2 regions of the Paenibacillus sp. 1A_MP2 genome follow, and region 2 is predicted to be linked to the other one. Evidence: riboswitches for the same ligand, from Rfam matches in the RefSeq annotation. Region 2 holds a riboswitch; the other holds the start of a gene.
The links. Region 2 has a riboswitch for glycine ahead of gcvT (glycine cleavage system aminomethyltransferase GcvT). Riboswitches for the same ligand answer to the same signal wherever they lie in the genome.

Region 1: linked by a shared signal. The riboswitch ahead of sdaAB (L-serine ammonia-lyase, iron-sulfur-dependent subunit beta) and the one ahead of gcvT (glycine cleavage system aminomethyltransferase GcvT) in region 2 are both predicted to bind glycine.

Annotation. Positions count from the first base shown of each region.
Region 1 is NZ_JBQQCS010000001.1:6,755,624-6,766,745, forward strand. It holds gene ACTWJ7_RS33160 (YhgE/Pip domain-containing protein) at 1-93, opposite strand, end outside; gene sdaAA (L-serine ammonia-lyase, iron-sulfur-dependent, subunit alpha) at 350-1,300, opposite strand; gene sdaAB (L-serine ammonia-lyase, iron-sulfur-dependent subunit beta) at 1,290-1,979, opposite strand; glycine riboswitch at 2,092-2,233, opposite strand; glycine riboswitch at 2,238-2,361, opposite strand; gene ACTWJ7_RS33175 (MFS transporter) at 2,700-3,977, opposite strand; gene ACTWJ7_RS33180 (phosphotransferase enzyme family protein) at 4,007-5,098, opposite strand; gene pstB (phosphate ABC transporter ATP-binding protein PstB) at 5,332-6,087, opposite strand; gene pstA (phosphate ABC transporter permease PstA) at 6,100-6,987, opposite strand; gene pstC (phosphate ABC transporter permease subunit PstC) at 6,990-7,898, opposite strand; gene ACTWJ7_RS33200 (phosphate ABC transporter substrate-binding protein PstS family protein) at 8,041-8,967, opposite strand; gene ACTWJ7_RS33205 (arsenic transporter) at 9,722-11,014, opposite strand.
Region 2 is NZ_JBQQCS010000001.1:2,040,009-2,051,130, reverse strand. It holds gene ACTWJ7_RS10145 (BglG family transcription antiterminator) at 1-1,087, opposite strand, end outside; gene ACTWJ7_RS10140 (HTH domain-containing protein) at 1,054-1,311, opposite strand; gene ACTWJ7_RS10135 (PTS mannitol transporter subunit IICB) at 1,311-2,777, opposite strand; partial or broken gene gcvH (glycine cleavage system protein GcvH) at 3,353-3,741, opposite strand; glycine riboswitch at 4,088-4,211, shown strand; glycine riboswitch at 4,215-4,315, shown strand; partial or broken gene gcvT (glycine cleavage system aminomethyltransferase GcvT) at 4,513-5,648, shown strand; partial or broken gene gcvPA (aminomethyl-transferring glycine dehydrogenase subunit GcvPA) at 5,645-6,999, shown strand; gene gcvPB (aminomethyl-transferring glycine dehydrogenase subunit GcvPB) at 7,095-8,573, shown strand; gene ptsP (phosphoenolpyruvate--protein phosphotransferase) at 8,884-10,596, opposite strand; gene ACTWJ7_RS10105 (HPr family phosphocarrier protein) at 10,589-10,864, opposite strand; gene ptsG (glucose-specific PTS transporter subunit IIBC) at 10,942-11,122, opposite strand, start outside.

The DNA.
Region 1 (11,122 bases), 4.7 Mb from region 2:
AAAAAAAACCTGGAATAATACGGCCGTAATCAACCCGACAATCGTAGCTCCATTTTTCATAAACAGAAGACTCGTTTGAAAAACACGTTTCATCTTATTCATCTCCTTAGGTTGTATTACGTTATTTAGCTTTTCTATATATCATATTGATATATGTCAGTTAATAATATATCTAATCGATATATAAACGTCAATACCTATTTATTTTTTTCTTTGTTGGAACAGCAAAAAAGCCGATACGCCTCTTCATCAGGAAGAATTCGTATCGGCTTTCATATCAAGATGGGAGCAGCATCGACGTTTATGATCCAGACTCCGAGTTAATTCAGTTCATGTTCGTTCATGGTTGTCATGCCTTAGGTTCAGGTTTGTTTTCAGCAGGGGACTCAGACTCTGCTTCAACTTCAGGCTCTGCACGCTTCGCCTTCGGTTTGGCGAGCTTCTCCATCATTTTCCGTCCCGTTGGTGTTTGAGCCAGCCCACCTTGGGCCGTTTCACGGTGCCTGCTTGGCATGGCACTGCCTACTTCCAGCATGACATCAATGACTTCGTCAGACGGAATGGCACTTCGTACCCCGGCCAGCGCCATGTCGGCCGCAGCCAACGCGGTTACGGCACCCAGTCCGTTACGGATGATGCACGGAATTTCCACGAGGCCTGCGACGGGATCGCAGATAAGGCCCAATGTGTTTTTTAACGCAAGACCTACTGCATGAACCACTTGCTCCGGCGTCCCTCCACGCAGCTCCACCATCGCTCCAGCGGCCATGCCGATGGCAGAACCCACTTCAGCCTGACAGCCGCCCTCGGCACCGGAAATAAATGAATTGTTGGCAATGACATAACCGATCGCTCCCGCACAGAACAGACCGTTCACCAGATGCTCGTCACTCCAGCCAAAACGCTCCTGGGAGCTGATAAATACACCTGGAATGATACCACAGGAACCGGCTGTCGGTGTCGCTACGATTCGGCCCATGGATGCGTTCACTTCCGATACACAAAGGGCATACGCCATGGCTAGTGCAGATGCATCTCCAGAGCAAGTCTCGCCTTTACGAATGTACTCGGCCATTTTTTTGCCGTCTCCGCCAGTCAAGCCGCTGCGTGATGTCGTATCTTCTGTCAGCCCTTTGTGAACAGCTTCCTTCATCACCTGATAGTAATCCGACATCTGCCGCACAACATCCGCTTTCGGGATATTCGTCTCCTGAACCTGCTCTTCGATCATCAGCTCGGCAATGGTTTTGGACTCTGCTGTACAGATGGTATTCAGTTCATGTAGATGTTTAAACCGCATCCGGTTCGACCCCTCTCTTCAAATCAATCACGCGAATGTCCAGCATATGATCCAGCGACCGCAGACGGTTTAACATCTCAGGATTCGGCACACCATCCATCTCCATCGCCGTCAGTGCTTCACCATCCCGCGCTTTCCGATCCACTTGCATGTACCCGATGTTCACACCTGACGAACTGATTGTGGAGGTTACGGAGGCGAGCACCCCTGCTTTGTCCGAATGGCGCAGCACAAGTGTCGGAAACTCTCCGCTGATCTGTACACGAAAATCATTCAATGCATGTACCGATACACTACCACCACCAATGGAAGCACCGATTAGTGAACATTCGCGGTCTCCGTGCCATAACTCAATTTTGACCGTATTAGGATGAGGAGCAGGCAGACCACTTGTAAAAAACTCTACCTCCATACCCGCTTCCTCTGCATATTGCTCTGCATCCGGAATCCGTGGATCATCCGTCACATAATCAAGCAGGCCACCGATCAATGCGAGATCCGTACCATGCCCCTGATACGTATCGGCGAAGGAGCCGTACAGCGTTAATCGGGCACGTTCAGGCGTGCACCCCAACCACTGACGGGCAATTCGACCCAATCTTGCTGCTCCAGCCGTATGTGAACTTGATGGACCTGTCATGGACGGACCAATAATTGAAAAAACGTCTTTAAAACGCATCGCAAACCCTCCATTTATAATCGTCATTTTCATCCAGACCTACACCCATAATGTTCCTTTATTACTGAATGATGACATAAGAAAAGGACAGAAGAAGGCCTTAAGGCCCTCTCTCTGTCCTCGATACCTGAGAGTTTCATGATAAGAAGCGCGGCGGATTGATGCATGCCCTGTATTCACAGGTAATGTCCCCTGCACACCGTGCTGCTTGACCATATACCCCTTGGGTGGCGCATATCGCGCACTCTCCAGAGTTGCGTCCAACGATGGTACATTTACCTGAGAGATTAACCACTGCGCCGGGTGCGTAGCAGCTTGCTCCTTCGGTGCCCGACAGCTGCCTTTTTACTCGGCATGCCCAGGACTCTCCCGCTCGCTATCATTCGCTTGTATGGAACCATTCTGATCGTGTACCAGAACGATAATTGAAGTTTTTATTACTTTCTCATTAAGATTAATCGACCGGAAGATCAGTGTCAACAAACTTAACGATTTCTTTGTGAATATTTACTTTTTTCCATTTTATAAACAGGATGAACCAACGATTTGTAAACTTTTATCACATGAATGTGTTAATGCGTTTCATTTAGAAAGCGTATACATTTGTTTGTTTTCTATGAGCAATATCTGTGGTTAGTACTATCTATGTTAAGATCCACAGAACGGTTCGGGTATTCAGGCAACCATTATTCTGTACTAGAATTGCCGGATTTCTGCCTGTCACCCCACCATCGAGTTGGGCTTCGCCGGTTCATCATAAAACCTGCTTCGGGAAGGAAACATGCTCGTCACCCACAATCCCAACGCTGCCAGCACCATCACTCCAGATACAACCGTATATACCATACGAAGCGACAACTGCTCTGCCACCACGCCTGCAACCAAAATGGAAACCACCTGCAGCACGCTTAACCCCAATCCAAGTATACTGCTCACTCGGCCCATCAGACCGACAGGGATATTATTTTGATAAAAGGTAACCAGGCCCGTATTCGCCAGTGCCGAGCACAGACCGAGCAGAATAAAAGCAAACGCCGCCAGTTCAAACGAGAACGAACGGGCGAACAGGAAATAACCCAGTGCGACCAGAAGCACACCGCCACCCATCATGTGACGGATCGGCACATGTTTGGCGAACAGCCAAACCAGCATGGAGCCTGCCAAATAACCAATCCCGGTGATACTCATCAAAGCTCCGTACTGCGATTCAGGCAGGTTCATCACCTGACGGATAAACACCACTTCCTGGGCATCGAGCGACATGCCGACCACCAGAATGATCTGAAACAGGGCATATATACCGACCACGTAGCTCGACTTCCGGCTAAAGCTCAGTACAGCCCTCCAATCCTGGGCAATCAACCGAGGTGTCAGCCTGTTTCCCGTCCCTTGATTCTGTTCTCCAATGCCCAATTTGGGAAGAAACAATAGAATCACAGCAGAAGCAGCAAAGGAAACCGCATTGGCATAAATGGCTGCAGCCGGAGATAAATAAATCAGCATCACTCCCGCGACTGCCGGGCCGGTAATAAATGCACCTGAGCTGATTAAGGCTTGCAAAGAGTTGAAGCGCTTGCGCCGTTCAGCAGGTACCAGCCGGGTAATGTACACCTGAGAGGAAGGGACAAATATGGAGGAAGACATACTGATCAGAAACATCACTGTATACATCATCCATAGGCTGGAAATCAGGGGGAGCATCGCCACCAACAATGCCCGCAGCATATCGGCACCAATCATCAGCTGCCGCTGATCATAACGATCAATCAGACTGCCTGACCATAACTTCGTGCACACCGAAGCAATTGGCGAGATAATCCATAACCCTGCGACTGCCGCTGGGGACTGTGTCATATTCAGCACCATCAGGTTAATCGCCACAATATATATGAAGTCACCTAGATTGGATATGCCCACTCCGCCAAGTAGCAATCCGGCATGCTTCCAGCCACCAGACGGAATCTTCGAAGCAACTCTTTTTTCATGAATGTTATTCATAGCGCTTCCCACCCAACAGAAATCACAAATTATAACTCATAGAAGATGCTCTCATTGTGTACATAGGGTCTGCAAAATTTGCTGCAAATAAGAGGCATTCGCTCTTTCATCCATTCGTACCTTGACTCATTCTCCATCTGAAATGCGAAATAGCCAAACGTAAAGATTAGCATGAATCCTTCCATTAACCGAATATCACGCTTCGTCAGTGGTTCTGCCTGCTCCGTATAACCCGATAGGAAGATATCCCGTTCCTCCCGATTGAAAATCGTAGCTGCCCCTCCGGCATCAAAGAGATAGTAGCCATAACCGTATAAACAAAAATCAATCATGGATATGCCCTGATCCGTCACCAGCAGATTGCCGCGGGTAATATCCGCGTGAATCACTCCCCAAGTCTCGGCAGTGTGAGGATACGTTTCGAGTTGCCGGTTAATGTTCTCAAACGTCTCACGGATCAGATCGAAATCTTCAGGAGTAAAGATGCCACGTCTAACGCCTTCCTCCAGTTGCTCCAACATGACCAGATTCTCTTTGATCGAGCCGTAGGCAGGTCGTACTCCCGTTTGATCCAAGGCGGGGCTATCGGTATATATCTCTGGGATGATCGCCTTGTCAGCGTGCTGTTCACGGTCATTCACCTGCTGTCTGCTTTCAGACTTCTGTGAACCCACCTGCGGCTTGGGAGTTTCCTTTGGTCTTCGTCCATATTGATGTAGCGTCTGCAACTGTACGCCCAAATCATGAATCTGTGCTGTCGTCAGACGTTCTCCCTGTTTGATATCCCTGCCCTCAATCCATTCCAGAACAGTACAACAGATCTCTTCTCCCGCTTCGTCCAACCAGACGGTGATCCACTCTCCCGAGGTATTGCGTACAGGTGTCTGCACTCGCAATGGGCTGGTAGCCCGTAATTCATGAAGGAGATTCATCTCCGCTTCAAGTGCAGGTCGTGTATGCTGGATGCCCGTCATGCTTGCAAAAGCGGCTTTATGTATACGCAATAAATACTTCTGTCCGGTTACATCATCCACCACTTGGTACGTTAGATTTTCATTATGTCGGATAAAGGAAACGGATGGCTTTTCTATAGAATAATGCGAAATAATTTCAATTGCCATGATGTCTTGGAATATCTTATGGGTAGTTATGATCCACATCTCCTTCTCTTATCAAATTAAAGGTGGCGCTTACAAATATCGTAGCATGATTGTTTTTATTTTGGCAAACTATTCCATATGTAGAATTACATAAAAAAGCATAACCCCCGAACTGTCTCGCCCGGGTGTTATGCTTCCTTCTATCTCTATAGATCTATCTCTATCTCTATTTCTTACTCCATCCAATATAACAATTAACCGAAACGTCCCATAATATATTCCTGCGTCAGACGGTTGTCCGGGTTGGTGAAAATATGCTCCGTATCCCCGTGTTCAATCATGCTTCCCAGATAAAAATAAGCCGTATAATCCGAGATGCGTGCCGCCTGCTGCATGTTATGGGTAACGATCACGATCCGCAGCTCTTTCTTGAGCTCCGAGATCAATTCCTCCACCTTGCCCGTAGATACCGGGTCAAGTGCAGATGCCGGCTCATCAAGCAGCAAAATCTGCGGATCCACCGACAACGCGCGAGCGATACAAAGACGCTGTTGTTGTCCACCTGAAAGGGCCAGAGCAGACTCGTTCAGTCTGTCCTTCACTTCGTCCCAGAGCGCAGCGCGACGCAGGCTTTTTTCCACAATTTCATCCAGTGCCTTCTTACTCTTGATACCTCGGTAGCGGGGGCCAAACGCGATATTGTTGTAGATGGATTTGTGGAACGGGTTGGGCTTCTGCCACACCATGCCGATCTTTTGGCGAAGCTTGATCACATCCGTACCCGGCTCATTCAGATCATTGCCGTCCATCCAGATATGTCCCTCCGTACGTGAACCGGCAATCTCGTCGTTCATCCGGTTCAACGACCGCAGGAACGTGGATTTACCACAGCCGGATGGGCCAATGAGGGCTGTTACACTGGCTTCAGGGAAAGTCAGGCTGATCTGCTTCACAGCCTGAAAATGCCCATAATATATGCTTAACTGTTCCGTACCGAAAGGTATGGCCATGTTGGTTCCTCCTTATTTCGAAGCTGTCATTCGGCGGTAGACTACCCGACCGATCCAGCGTGCACTCAGATTGAACGCCAGCACGAGAAGTACAAGCACGGCTGAAGCGCCAGCTGCTACTTCTTTGGAGTCTGGGCCAATGCCTTCACTGTTTACTTTCCAGATGTGCACCGCCAGCGTCTCTGCCGGACGCAATGGATTGATCGGCGATCTTGGACTTGTTGGATTCCAGTCCGTGAAGTCCAGCGGCGGACTACTCATACCCGCTGTGAACATCAGAGCTGCTGCTTCACCGAAGATCCGGCCCGATGCCAGGATCGTACCCGTGATTAAGCTGGGCAATGCAACAGGCAGCAGAATGGAAGTGATAATCTTCCATTTGGACAATCCGAGTGCAAGACCCGCTTCCTTCTGCTCTTTCGGAACGGCTCGGAACGCTTGCTCCGTTGTCCGCACCATAAGTGGAAGATTAAATATAGCCAAGGCCATGGCACCCGATAACAGGGAGAATCCGAGACCAAATGTATTAACAATTAGCAAGAGTCCGAACAAACCAATGACGATAGACGGGAATGAGGATAACACTTCGACAACCAGTCGAATAAAGCTTGTAATCCGGCCCGGCTTGGCGTACTCGGCCATATAAATACCGCCGCCCCAGCCAAGGGGAATGGTAATAATCAAGGTCAGAACAAGCAGGAAGATCGAGTTGAATAATTGCGGTCCAATCCCGCCTCCACCTTTGAGCAGCTGTGGTGCACTGGTCAGGAAGTGCCAGTTAATCTGGCCAATCCCACGTACCAGAATGAAGCCAAGCAAACCGAGCAAGAGAACAACAATGAACAAAGCCAGAACAACGATAATGGAAGTGGCAACTTTATCTACCGTTTTAGCCTTCATTTTCATACCCGGTTCCTCCTTTCAAGCAGGCGAACCAGAATGACGAAGACAAAGGTCATCACCAGCAGGACAAGCGCCATACTCCACAGTGCATTATTATGAACGGATCCCATTGTGGTGTTACCCATACTTAGGGTGATTACACTCGTTAACGTTGAAGCCGATTCGAGCAGGGATGTCGGCACATGCGGTGCATTACCGATAACCATCTGTACGGCAAGAGCTTCACCAAATGCGCGAGCCATACCAAGTACAATACCTGTCAGCAAAGCTGGAAGAACCGTAGGGATAATGACACGATAGATTGTTTGCCAGCGAGTTGCACCCAATGCATAGGACGATTCACGCAGACCTTTCGGCAGTGAAGACAGTGCATCTGCCATAATACTTGTTACAGTAGGCAAAATCATAACGGACAGAACCAAACATCCGGCTGCAATTCCGACGCCGGCTCCGCCAAACATGCTGCGCAACAAAGGAACGATAACACTGAGACCGATAAATCCGTATACAACGGAAGGAATACCGGACAGCAGCTCAATCGCAGGTTGCAATATTTTTTTACCTTTACCCGGTACAATCTCGGTCATGAAGAGCGCTGCGCACAAGCTAAGTGGACTTGCGATCAGAGCAGCAAGAAATGTTGTTATGAATGACCCTGTAATGAACGGTAAAGCTCCATAGGCAGCGGGTTCCCCCGTTGGATTCCACGTTTTGCCGGATAAAAATTCGCGTAAACTTACGCCATCCTGGAAAAAGGTCGATAAGCCTTTGGACGCTACAAAATAAACGATGGAAAACATGACAACGATCAGGAAAACGACACAAATCGACGTATAGATCCGTCCCGTCCACTCTTCCCAATAATGCTTTTCTCTCAAGGGCCGGCGCGGTTTCAACTTGTTGTTCATTACCGTTCCCCCTTCGGTCTGTTCCATAACAACCATCCTTCTATAGTAGAATTCATGCAAAATATGGGATAATTCCAGAGCAAACCGCGCAAAGAGGCAGGACCTGGGTCCGCCTCTCTCGCTGTATGCGCAAGTTCAAAGATTATTGAGTTACAGTACCTGCTGCGTCACGTTTTACTTTCATGCCGGATACTGGGATGTAACCAAGCTCCGTCACGTCGTTTTGTTGAATTTCGTCACTCAGGATGTAGTCGAGGAATGCTTGTGTTGCTGCATCCGGGTCACCTTTTGTGTACATGTGCTCGTAAGCCCATACCGGATAAGTTCCTGCTTCAACGTTCTCAACTGTTGCTTCTACACCTTCGTATTTCAAAACTTGCAGGCTGTCATCCAGGTAGGACAGAGCCAGATAACCAATTGCGCCTGGCGTTTCAGCTACGAGCTTTTTAACTGTACCGGAGGAATCTTCCTGAATCGAACCTTGGATATCTTCAACTTTTGTTCCCAGTGCAAAGTTCTCGAATGTTGCACGAGTACCGGAGCTGCTAGGACGGTTTACGATAACGATGGCTTGATCTTTACCGCCAACATCTTTCCAGTTTGTGATTTTACCAGAGAAAATGTCGATCAGTTGTTGCTTCGTCAAATCTTGTACACCTGCATCTTTGTTGCTTACTGGTGCAATTGCTACAACAGCTACTTGGTGATCTTTCAGTTCGCTTACTTTTGCTGCGTCATCAATCTTCTCTTCTGCGAATACGTCAGAGTTACCGATTGTAGCTTGTCCGTCAGATACTTGTGTCAAACCAGTACCACTACCGCCGCCTTGCACTTGTACCGTTACGTTCTTATATTCATCAACTGCCATAAATTTTTGTCCAGCTTGCTCTACCAGAGGTTGCAGTGCTGTTGAACCAACAGCCAGAATGTTCCCGCTAAGTTCAGTAGCAGTTTCTCCTGATCCATTGTCTGTGGCACCCTCTGTACCAGCGTCATTTTTCGATCCGCATGCTGCGAGAACCAGTACGATCGTTAAGGTCATCAAAATGAACGGCAACTTTTTAAACATGTTTTCTTTTCCTCCCCCAATTTAGTGACGGTGATTTGCTTTTATTTTTGTTCACCATCAACTCTTTATTCATTGTAGTTTCGTTATGTCATCTCAAAATCAATGTTTTGTAAACGCAGTGTTAAAAATGTTGGGCTGTGGATCGAAATGCATTTGAGACAAATTGCTTGCTGAAGTGGGTACTTCGGGAACGGATGTTGTTTCAATCCATATTGTGTCCAGATTTTTATCACTTAATGAATAAATCGCTAATATTTTCGGGTGGCCGTTCCGGTTACGGATCGTTCTTCCGATCGCTGTTGTCTCCAATTTTTTTTGATCTGATATTTATAATGTTAAAATTCGGAGACAAAGGCGAACGCTGCCGCTTCTTCAGAATCGATTCCGTCCCCTCCACTACGTTCGGTGTTTTATCTACCCATCAAGAACAAAAGATAATTTTGATCTTTTCTTACAAGGAAAATCCTTACACAGAATAAGCTTCGCTTTTACACAATCGTTTCGTTCCCTGCGCTGAATCAGCGCTGGTTGTGTCACAGGCATTTTAATCCTCAGCCTCCTGGGGATGGCAAAAGAGAAGGCCAGCTATATAGATGCTGGCCTTTGTTTACATCCTTTAATGTAGAGAGAATTATTTCTTCTATAGAAGAAATAAAAAACTGCTTCATAGCCAGTGTGGAGCACCAGCGCATGAGAGCAGCTTTATACAATAAGTTGGATCATATGAGAATTGCTAATGTAAAATACGATTGTACTAACCCAAAATCCATAACCATAAAGCCAATCCGGCCAAAGTAATTAAGAGTGTGGGAATGGTTAAGATGATGCCTGCCTTAAAATAATATCCCCATGTGATCTTCACATCTTTGCGGGATAACACATGGAGCCACAGTAATGTGGCGAGTGAGCCGATTGGTGTCATTTTGGGGCCTAGATCAGATCCAATAACATTGGCATAGATTAGCGCCTCACGCACAATGCCTTCGGTATGTGCACCCTGAATCGCTAATAGGTTAATTAACACGGTGGGCAGATTGTTCATTACGGATGACAACACCGCTGCAATCATGCCCATGCCAATTGAAGCAGCCAGCAGACCATGGTCTGCTATCGCGTCAAGCCAGCGGCTCAGGTAATCGGTTAATCCGGCATTGCGCAGTCCGTACACCACGATATACATGCCCACCGAGAACACCACAATGGACCATGGAGCCTCCTTGATTACGCGTTTCATGTTCACAGCTTCGCTCTTTCTGGCTAATATGGCGAACAAAAGAGCCACTGCACCGACGATAACCGATACCGGAATCGGCAAAAACTCACTGGATGCATAGGCAACTAGTAACAGCACCAGCATGAACCAGGCGATGCGGAACATCCGCGGATCACGAATGGCTTCCTGTGGATCACGTGCTGATGTGATATCGTAGCGAAGCGGGATGCTTTTGCGATAAAACAAGAACAGCATCCCTGTACTCGCCACGATGGAAAATAGATTCGGCACAATCATCCGCACCGCATATTCCACAAATGTAATACCAAAATAATCGGCAGAAACGATATTGACCAGATTGCTGACAACCAGCGGCAACGAAGTTGTATCCGCGATAAATCCACTAGCCATAACAAAGGCGAGCACCATACGCTCATCGAATTTCAATGCCCGTACCATCGCCAGCACAATCGGGGTAAGAATTAGCGCTGCACCATCATTGGCGAAGAGAGCGGACACCGCCGCCCCGAGCAAAATAGAATAGATGAACAGCCTGCGGCCATTTCCTCCTGCCAGCCTTGCCATATGAAGAGCAGCCCATTCGAAGAAACCTGTCTCATCGAGTATTAGCGAGATCATGATGATACCAACAAAAGCCAGTGTTGCATTCCATACAATGGAAGCTACATCAGATGCATCGTTCAGACTGACAACACCACATATTAAGGCTAGCAAAGCCCCGCCCATGGCGGACCATCCGATGCCCAATCCACGAGGCTGCCAGATAACCAGCGTGATGGTCAGGACAAAAATCAGAATTGCAACATATGTCATAAAGCCTCCTGCGCCCGCTATATTCATCATGTTTGGAGCATGATATGTGACTGGTCTGCCAGATATGATTACACCGCAATTCATACGCGTAAACCACGAAATAGTTAT
Region 2 (11,122 bases):
ACATTCGTGAAGATCCGATTCCGCTGGTACAGACGACGACAGCCCTGATTTCTCGCTTCAGCACCCGCAGCCGTTCAATGGAAGCACCGAAGTGCATCACCAAAAATCCAATCTCCTCATCCGGCACATCCGTATTGGGCCAAGCCTCTCGCACCGCTTTCTTTACATCCTCAAATAATGATTCATAATCCTTGCGGATCTGCTGAAGCAATGGATTACGGATGAGCTGCCGTCCATCCATTCGTTCCAGCACCGGCTCCATGTGAGCAATTAGACCCTCACGCAGCAGCCGATCCTCATGGAACGAATAATGGGTATTCTCCTGCATTCGATCTGTGAGAGAACGAACCATATTGAGTAAGACCAGATCGTCTATGGGCAGCAGACGTGAGGAATGAATCGATCGCTCGATTTCAATCAGCAGTCTGTGAAAATAAGCCTGCTCCTCGTCCACAAAATCAATTCCAAGCTGGGCAGACAGAACACCGCACAAACGGGAAGCCAAATATTCTGGTACCTTCCCCTTGTCGCCTTGCAGCGAATTTCCAACGTCTTTTTTATCCAGTTGAGAGCCCAGACCAATACCAAAGCCCTTACGGATACGCACAACCGCTACAGACATTTGAATCAGCAGCTTCATGTATTGACGCTCCGGAATATTTTCCAACCACTCAATATCTGGCTGCCACAACGCATTTTCGACCGTAAGTACATCCTCATGCCCAATCATTTCCAATAGTTTACTGTTTACTTTGGAGACGCCCTGCTCCGCTTGCCTACCGAACAAATCGGATTCATCCAGATATTCAAGAGCGAGCGCAGAAATAGCCATGCGATGAGCCCACTCGCTTCCATTGATCTTGACCCCATATCCGCGTCTGCGAACCAGCTTCAAGCCTGCCAGATGAATGCGTGGCTCCAGATCGTCCAGATCATTGCTCGCCGTAGACACGGTTACCTTCAGATCTGAGGCCAGCGCAAGCAGCTTCACAGGCTCGGACTCATCCAGCAAAATACAAAGCATGAAGAGTTTACGCTCTTCGGGCGTAAACTCTACATATTCGTTAAGCTCAAGTTGTTGGCGCAATACAGCCAAATCATCGGAACCGGGATCAATTCGAACCCCGGTTCCCGATTTTTTTCCAATCTCATGCCAAGGGGCTCAAGCCATTGTTCAATCATCTGCAGCTCCCGATGCACAGTACGGGTGCTTACTTTGACCGCAACAGCTATTTCGCCAGCAGTTACCTCATGCGGATGCTCCAGCAGGAACTCCACGATCTCACGCTGTCTCCTTGTAATATTACTCATCAGGAGTCCGATTTGAGGCGCTCCACCAGTGCCTCATATTCAGGACTCTTCAGGAAGTTATCGATGGAAATATGCTCTGCATTTGGAGCCACGGATTTGGCCCGGTCTGTCAATGTTTTCTGAGTGATGACGATGTCGGCATCTTGCGGAATCTCACTGATCGCCGTGTTCGTTACAGCGACATCCACACCGGCTGCCTTCATTTTCTTCCGCAGAATCGATGCACCCATGGCACTCGAACCCATTCCTGCATCACAGGAGAAGACAATTTTGTTTATGTCCGTTTTTACTGCCGCAGAAGCAATATCAGCCGCACGGTCAGCTTCCCGATTGTCTTTATCAACGGTGAGGTTACCCGTTTTGCCCTGATTTTTCATGTCTTTCATACGACTGGATGCAGTATCCAGATCTTCGTCATCCTTCTGTTTACCTGTTTTGAGCAGCACAGATGCCACAAGGAAGGAGATGATCGCAGCTACGGCTACCCCTGCAAACATGCCAAGATATCCACCCTTAGGTGTTAACAAAGAGTAAGCAATGATACTACCCGGTGACGGTGCTGAAACCAAACCAGCTCCTGTCAGCATAAAAGTCAATGTACCCGCTACACCACCAGCCATCGCAGCCAGAATCAGTATCGGTCTCATCAGAATGTAAGGGAAATAAATCTCGTGAATCCCGCCAAAGAAATGGATAATTACAGCACCTGGAGCGGAAGATTTAGCTGATCCCCGACCAAAGAAGCAGTAGGCCAGCAAAATGCCAAGTCCAGGTCCCGGATTGGATTCAAGCATGAATAATACGGATTGTCCCAGTTCTCTTGCCTGATCCGTACCAATCGGTGTCAGAATCCCATGGTTGATGGCATTGTTCAGGAATAATACTTTTCCTGGCTCAATGATCAAGTTGACCAGCGGGAGAAGACCAGCATTCATCAAGGTTTCTACCCCAGCCGATAACACCTTGCTAATCGCTTCAACGAAAGGCCCGATACCTTTAAGCGCTAGAAGGGCCAAAATCCCACCAATAATACCAGCGGAGAAGTTGTTAACGAGCATCTCAAACCCGGATTTAATTTTGCCATCGACAGCCTTGTCAAATTTCTTAATGACCCAGGCTCCCAACGGTCCCGCAATCATGGCACCAAGAAACATGGGGATGTCACTGCCGACAATAACCCCGATGGTCATAATCGCACCGACTACACCACCACGTTGGCCGTGTACCATCGTACCGCCTGTGTAACCGATAAGTAACGGCAGCAAATATTTGATCATTGGATCAACCAACAATGCAAAATCTGCGTTAGGGAACCATCCTTTTGGAATGAACAATGCCGTAATTAAACCCCAGGCGATAAATGCACCCATGTTCGGCATAACCATACCACTCAGGAAACGTCCAAACTTCTGAACGCCGACCCGTATTCCTCCGCTTTTTCCGGACTTTGCGTCCACTGAACTCATACTAAAAACCTCCTCAACATATTAAACCTTAATTCCACTGAATTTTGACACGATGATCCAGACGAACGAAGGTACAAATCTGTAATAAATCTTAATTTCACAACCATATCGTAAATGAAAACGGTATCTTCTACAACGAAATGAAAACCTACTTCCGTCATGAACGTTGATGACAAGATTTAAATTTGAAGGATTGTCCCATTTTGAACCTTGTATAAGGAATGGAACCTGTTATTCCCTTTCCTGTATCATACCCACGAATTACCCCATTTTAATGACAAATAAAATTGTAAATTTATTCAATTTTAATGAGCAGTTTCTATCTCATTCAGGATTGATGATGAAACACGTTAGGGTGTTATTCATTTCATTCAAATAATCTGAAATACTCTAATAACAACGGCAAAAAGCGCAATTGCTCAGCCCGTTACAGGTGAGACAATTGCGCCTAAGTATTCTCCGGATTAGCAGGATTACCATCCGGATCTATAATCAATCGATTCATTCTTTTTAAGTTAAACGGCATTTGGCCTGAGGCTGAAATTCAGTCTCCAGCGGAAAATGCAACCCTAGTTTTATTCCGTATGTTTACGATACGCATCCGCATTCATCAATGTGGACAGTGCTGCTGTCAAATCGCCCTCAACACGGATTTCGATCATCCAGCCTTCTTCATATGGAGAGTTATTAACTAGCTCCGGGGAATCCTGCAATGCCTCATTTACAGCAACAATTGTTCCACTTACAGGAGAAAACAAATCCGAAACGGTTTTGACGGATTCAATTGTTCCAATGCTGTCTTCCGCCTTTACATCCGATTCAAGGTCAGGCAATTCTACAAACACAATGTCACCCAGCTGATGCTGCGCGAATTCGGTAATGCCAATACGTACGGTATCCTCCCTACGGTCTGCACCCATTCGTGCTCTTCACTGTACAGGAAATCACTTTTTAATTCGCTCATCGATATCCGCCTCGCTTTTCATTAATGAGTGCATGCGCTTCTTTGACCTTAACCTTTTTCCCAAAACATAGCGTATGATATTTTAGATTCAAATGTCAAGATACCTTACAATTTATTTGACTTTCTTCCTTATATGCCTGTAACTCCATTGGGCTCTCTCTACATATAATGGTGAATATTAGAAAAGTAAGCGTGCTCTTTAAAAATATACGAACATTACAGAATCATATTGAAATATCATTCGGATTTTTTGTTGATTTCTATGATATCGTTCTTGACATCAATAGTCGATTCAGGCTTTAATGAGAGTAGTAAATATGTTTGTTGGTCTATGCATTACCCGCGGATGAATGTAAAGGGAGAGATTACCCTTGACACCCGAATCAGGGTGTACATGCGGTAACGCCGAAGGAGTAAACCACCGACAAGCGGGAGGTGAATCTCTCAGGCAAAAGGACTTTTACGGGACGCAACTCTGGAGAGCATCTATTCGCCCTGTGTGGGCGTTAGGATCACCCAAGGGGAAACCTGCTGCATCATGCGGCGGGGTAACTCTCAGGTACCAAGGACAGAGCCTAAGAATACAGCGTGCTTCTGGCATGCCGGTTCTTTGGCCTGTCCTTTTCCTTTTCCCAAAAAAACGAAAACAGGTTATAGAGCGGCGCTGCCTATAGCGTCCTTACCTTACTTTTATAATTAAATGTTGATGCCAGATTCATTGATCCACGGTTAGACACTCGGCCGGTTGACGGCCCATGACGAGGTGATTGGATGTCCGATTTGCTTAGAACCCCACTCTTTCCACTCTATCAGCAGTATGAAGGCGTACGATGCATTGATTTTGGTGGCTGGGAGCTCCCGGTACAATTCAGCGGAATTCAGAAAGAGCATGAAGCGGTACGAGAACGTGCCGGATTATTTGATGTATCCCACATGGGTGAATTCACCGTACAAGGTGAACACGCGGAAGCTTTTTTACAGCACATGACGACCAATGATGTAACAACACTCGTTCCCGGTCAGGCTCAATACACGTTAATGTGTTATCCGGATGGCGGCGTGGTCGATGATCTGTTGATCTATAAACTGAAAGACCAGCATTATTTGCTGGTGGTTAATGCCTCCAACATCGACAAGGACTGGTCATGGCTGCAGCAGCACATGTCGCCAGGCGTAACGATGACTAATGATTCCGAACAAACGGCGCTGCTTGCCCTGCAAGGCCCACTTGCTGTGGATATTCTCGCAAAGGTGACAGACACTGATGTGTCTTCGATTGAGCCTTTCCGTTTTGTACCGAATGCAAAGGTATGTGGCGTTACTTTACTGTTATCCCGCACCGGATATACGGGTGAAGACGGATTTGAGCTCTATGTTCCTGCCGAACAGGCCGCTGTGGTCTGGAACGGATTGATGCAGGCGGGAGAAGGTTACGGACTCGTTCCGACCGGACTGGGTGCCCGGGATACGCTGCGCTTTGAAGCCAAGCTTCCCCTGTATGGACAGGAGCTGTCTGCAACCATCTCGCCGCTGGAGGCTGGCGTTGGCATGTTTGTGAAGCTGAATGCCGGGCCGTTTATCGGACATGAAGCCTTGTTGCAGCAAAAAAATGATGGGCCTGCCCGCAAGCTGGTCGGCATCGAAGTGCTGGAGCGTGGTATTCCCGCCCCCATTATCCGATATACGCCGAAGGCGTACAGATTGGTGAAGTAACCACAGGCACCCAATCCCCTACGCTAAAACGCAATCTGGGGCTGGCCTTGATTGACAGCAAATATGCTGCACTGGGTACCCCGCTGGAGATTGAGATTCGTGACAAGAAACTGAAAGCCGAGGTCGTGAAGACCCCTTTTCATAAACGGACACGTGCGCCAAAGACACCTACTCAAGGAGCTGATCAAGCATGAGCAAGCACCGCTATATTCCCATGACCGAGCAGGATCAGAGTGCCATGCTGGCAACCATCGGTGTGGAAACAATTGAGGATCTGTTCCATGACATTCCACAGGAGATTCGCTATCAGGGTGAACTGCCTGTTTCCTCCAAACTGGATGAATATGCACTCACACGTCATATGTCAAAGCAAGCGGGAGCCAATGCCAACTTCGAGACACACGCCAGTTTCCTGGGTGCAGGCATTTATGATCACCACGTTCCTTCCGTCATTAATCATGTCATCTCCCGTTCCGAGTTTTATACTGCCTATACTCCTTATCAACCCGAGATCAGCCAGGGAGAATTACAGGCGATTTTCGAGTTTCAATCCTACATCTGTGAGTTAACAGGCATGGCTGTAGCCAATGCCAGCATGTACGATGGCGCGACTGCATTCGCAGAAGCAGGCAATCTTGCCGCAGCGGCAACCCGCCGCAAACAGCTGATTGTGTCACGTACCGTGCATCCCGAATCCCGTCAGGTATTGCAAGCTTATGCACATGGCCTCAATCTGGAGATCGTTGAGATTGGGTATCAAAATGGTGTAACAGACTGGGATGCCCTGCAAGCCGCTGTGTCCGATGACACCGCAGCCGTCATGATCCAGAGCCCGAACTTCTTCGGCGCCGTGGAAAATGTAAAACAGGCCGCAGATCTTGCGCATGCGCACAAAAGCCTGCTCGTGGTCAGCGCCAACCCGCTATCGCTGGGTCTGCTGGAAGCCCCAGGCAAGCTGGGTGCTGACATCGTCGTTGGCGACGCACAGCCCCTTGGTATCGCCGCTTCACTTGGCGGCCCGACATGCGGATATTTCGCCGTATCCCAGGCTCATATGCGCCGGATTCCTGGCCGAATTGTAGGCCAGACAACGGACCGCAACGGAAAGCGTGGTTTTGTACTCACGCTGCAAGCACGTGAACAGCATATTCGTCGTGAAAAGGCGACGTCCAACATCTGTTCCAACCAGGCTTTGCTCGCACTGAGTGCCTCTGTCTATATGTCCATCATGGGTAAACAAGGTATGATCGATGTCGCTGATTTGAATTTGCAAAAGAGCCATTATGCCCTGAACACACTTACCGCAATTCCAGGGGTCTCTCTACGTTTACTGCACCAACGTTTAATGAGTTTGTTATCCAACTGCCTGAAGCAACAAATGTGGATGCCCTGCAACTGAAATTACTCGATGCCGGCTTCATTGGCGGGTATGAACTTGGAAGAGAGTATTCCGAGCTCGCCGGACATATGCTCATTGCCGTTACCGAACGACGCAGCAAGGAAGAGATAGACGAATTCGCACGTGTATTGGAGGGATCGCTGTGACTCAGGAAACGACAACAAAGGCAACTTCAGGAACAGGACAACCGGAAACAGTAACCTCAGTCTCCACTTCGGGCCATGCGGAAACAGTTACAAAAATCTCTGCCCAAGCTGCCTCTTCAGCACCGGAGCAATCATTGATTTTTGAACTCAGTAGCCCGGGTCGGGTTGCGTACTCCTTGCCAGAATGCGACGTTCCCCGGCAAGCTGCCGATTCCCTGATTCCCCGGGAAATGCTTCGATCGGAAGCAGCAGCATTGCCTGAGGTTTTTGAAGTTGACGTCATTCGCCACTACACTGCTCTGTCTCGTCGTAATTTCGGAATAGATAACGGATTCTATCCGCTAGGTTCTTGTACGATGAAATATAATCCGAAGATTAATGAGGATGTGGCCCGTTACAACGGATTCGCCAAAATTCATCCATATCAGCACGAATCCAGCATTCAAGGTGCACTTGAACTGCTCTACACGTTACAAAATGACCTTGCTGGCCTAACCGGTATGGATGCCGTTACACTGCAACCTGCCGCTGGCGCACACGGCGAATGGACCGGACTCATGATGATCCGGGCCTACCACGAAGGTCGTGGTGAACAGCGTACGAAAGTCATCGTACCGGATTCTTCTCACGGCACCAACCCGGCAAGTGCAACCGTTGCAGGTTTCGAAACGGTAACAATCCCTTCCCGCGCAGACGGTCTGGTAGATCTGGACGTACTCCGCGCTGCTGTAGGGTCGGATACCGCAGCGTTGATGCTGACCAATCCGAACACACTCGGACTTTTTGAAAAAGACATTCAGGAGATTGCCTCCATCGTGCATGAGGCTGGTGGCCTGCTGTACTATGATGGTGCCAACTCCAATGCTATTATGGGCATCACCCGCCCTGGCGATATGGGCTTTGACGTGGTACATCTAAACTTGCATAAAACGATGAGCACTCCGCACGGCGGTGGTGGACCTGGTGCCGGCCCGGTTGGCGTGAAGAGCCGCTTAATTCCGTTTCTGCCGAAACCGATGGTCATCAAAAATGATGAGGGCATATATGCATTGGATCGCGAAAGCGATCAATCCATTGGCCGGGTCAAAGCGTATTACGGCAACTTTGGTATTCTAGTCCGTGCCTATGCCTACATTCGCACCTATGGACCTGAAGGCTTGCGCCGGGTATCCGAATGCGCGGTGCTCAACGCCAACTACATGATGGCCCGTCTCGCACCTTACTACGAGATTCCGTATCCAGGCGTGTGCAAACATGAATTCGTGATGTCTGGCCGGGGATTGAAGCAGTATGGTGTACGTACACTGGATGTCGCCAAACGATTGCTTGATTTTGGATATCACCCGCCAACCGTGTACTTCCCGCTGAACGTGGAGGAGTGCATTATGATCGAGCCGACGGAAACCGAGAGCAAAGAAACATTGGATGGGTTCATTGATACGATGATCCGCATTGCCAAGGAAGCAGAAGAGACACCTGAACTGGTACTCAATGCCCCTTATGGCACACCGGTTACCCGTCTGGATGAAACAACAGCAGCCCGTAAGCCTGTATTGAACTGCGCTTGCAGTTGAAAGCTAATCGTTATAAATGACCAAAAACAGTCGCACTTATGTGCGGCTGTTTCCTTTTAACCTGTTAGTTTTATCTCATTCTCTTCGGTCCAGTGCTTTCAATTTTGATCGTATGTCTCTTCGAAGGCTCAGCGGATGATCACCGATGTTTCGTCTTCTTTGCGATAGATAACCGCAGAATAGAAAGTTCCGCTTAAAACAAAAAAAGCCGGTATCTGCTGTAACAACAGATACCGGCAAAATCGCTGCACGACTGCAGCTTTTTTATCGGAAAAAGAAACCCTTAAAATCGGGTGGAAACCCCATAAAATTACGCTTGAATGCTTTGAACCAATTCAACGACTTGTTCAGCCGTTTGCATATCCAGTGCTTTGGCAGCAAGCTCTTGCATGTCTGCACGGGACAGTTTGGTGATCTGACTACGAGCTGGCAGAATGGATGTTGCGCTCATGCTGAACTCATCCAGTCCGAGACCGAGCAGCAATGGAATTGCTGTTTCGTCTCCGGCCATCTCTCCACACATGCCAACCCATTTACCTTCACGGTGCGCTGCATCGATAACCATTTTAACCAAACGCAAGATGGCAGGGTTATAGGGTTGATACAGATACGATACACGCTCGTTCATACGGTCAGCAGCCATTGTGTATTGAATCAGATCGTTTGTTCCGATACTGAAGAAGTCCACTTCTTTGGCAAATTGATCCGCCAGAACCGCAGTCGAAGGAATTTCGACCATGATTCCCAGTTGGATGCTGTCTGAAACAGCAATACCTTCAGCGACCAGCTTTTCCTTCTCTTCGAGCAGGACAGCCTTCGCTTCACGGAATTCCCCCAGTGTTGCGATCATCGGGAACATGACACGCAGGTTACCATGTACGCTTGCACGCAGCAATGCACGCAATTGCGTACGGAATATATCCTGACGGTCCAGACACAGACGAATTGCGCGGAAACCGAGGAATGGATTCATTTCTTTTGGCAGATCCAGGTATGGAAGCTCTTTGTCTCCACCGATGTCGAGTGTACGAACGACAACAGGTTTACCTTCCATTTTCTCCAGTACAGCCTTGTAAGCATTATACTGAATGTCCTCGGAAGGAAGCTTGTCTCTGCCCATATACAGGAACTCGGTACGGTACAGGCCTACAGCCTCGCCGCCATTTTCCAGAACACCGGCAACATCATTCGGAGTACCAATGTTGGCTGCCAGTTCCACATGAACGTTGTCCACTGTTACCGTTGGCTCATCACGCAGTTTTCTCCACTCGGCACGTTGTGCATCGTATTGCTCCTGTTTGGAACGATATTCAGCAATAACATCATCCGTTGGATTAACAAGTACATGACCGTCCAAACCGTCAACGATAATCATATCGCCTTGTTTAGCTTGAGCCAGAATGTCCTTGGTTCCAACGACAGCAGGGATTTCAAGCGAACGAGCCATGATTGCGGAGTGCGAAGTACGTCCACCAATATTCGTTGCAAAACCTTTTACATATTGACGGTTCAGTTGAGCCGTGTCGGAAGGCGTAAGATCCTCCGCAAGCACGATCACTTCTTCACTGATCTCAGCTGGACTCATGAATTCGATACCAAGCAAGTGATTCAGCACACGTTTGGTTACATCACGCATATCTGCAGCACGTTCCTGCAGGTAAGCACTCTTCATGTTTTCGAACATTTCGATAAATTGCGTTGCTGTTTCGTTCAATGCGAATTCCGCATTAACCTTATCATCTGCAATTTTCGCTTTAACCGGATCAATCAGTTCCGGGTCATTCAAAATGAGCAAATGCGAAGCAAAAATCTCAGCTTTTTTCTCGCCAAGCTCTTGTAAAGTACGCTCTTTGATCGCCTCAAGCTCAGCCTGGGACTTGCCCAGAGCTGAGTCGAGTTTCGCGATCTCTGCGTCAACGTCGTTGATTTCGCGTTTTTCTACAGAGTAATTGGGATGCTCCAAGATAAACGCCTTGGCGATAGCAATACCCGCCGAAGCCGCGATCCCAGAAACATTAAGCATTAATTTCGCCCAGCCCTTCGTTAACCATAACGTCTGTCAGAGCTTGAAGAGCTTCTGCTTCGCCTTCACCTTCAACGATGATGTTGATGGTGTCGCCTTGTTCCAGACCAAGGGAAAGTACGCCCAGGATGGATTTCAAAGTTACTTTTTTACCGTTAGCTTCTGCAAAGGATTCTGCACCTTTGAATTTGTTTGCTGTATTAACCAGGGCTGTCGCCGGACGTGCGTGGATACCATCTTCGTCTGTAATTCTGAATGTTTGTTGCATTACAATCATCTCACTTTCAATAATTTAGTTTAGGCATTGCATCTATTTACACTTGCTTGCCATTGTCGTAACACTTCTTATTTTATCTCAATGATTGGCTGATCGCCAATTTTCAGTACGCCGCTCTTCTTGAGCGTCACTGTTGAGCCTTCTGGCAGGTTGGTGAAAATGACCGGAGAGATGATCGATGGCGCGTTGGCTTTGACATACTCCAGATCTACTTCCATAATCGGCTGTCCTGCGGATACCAGATCACCT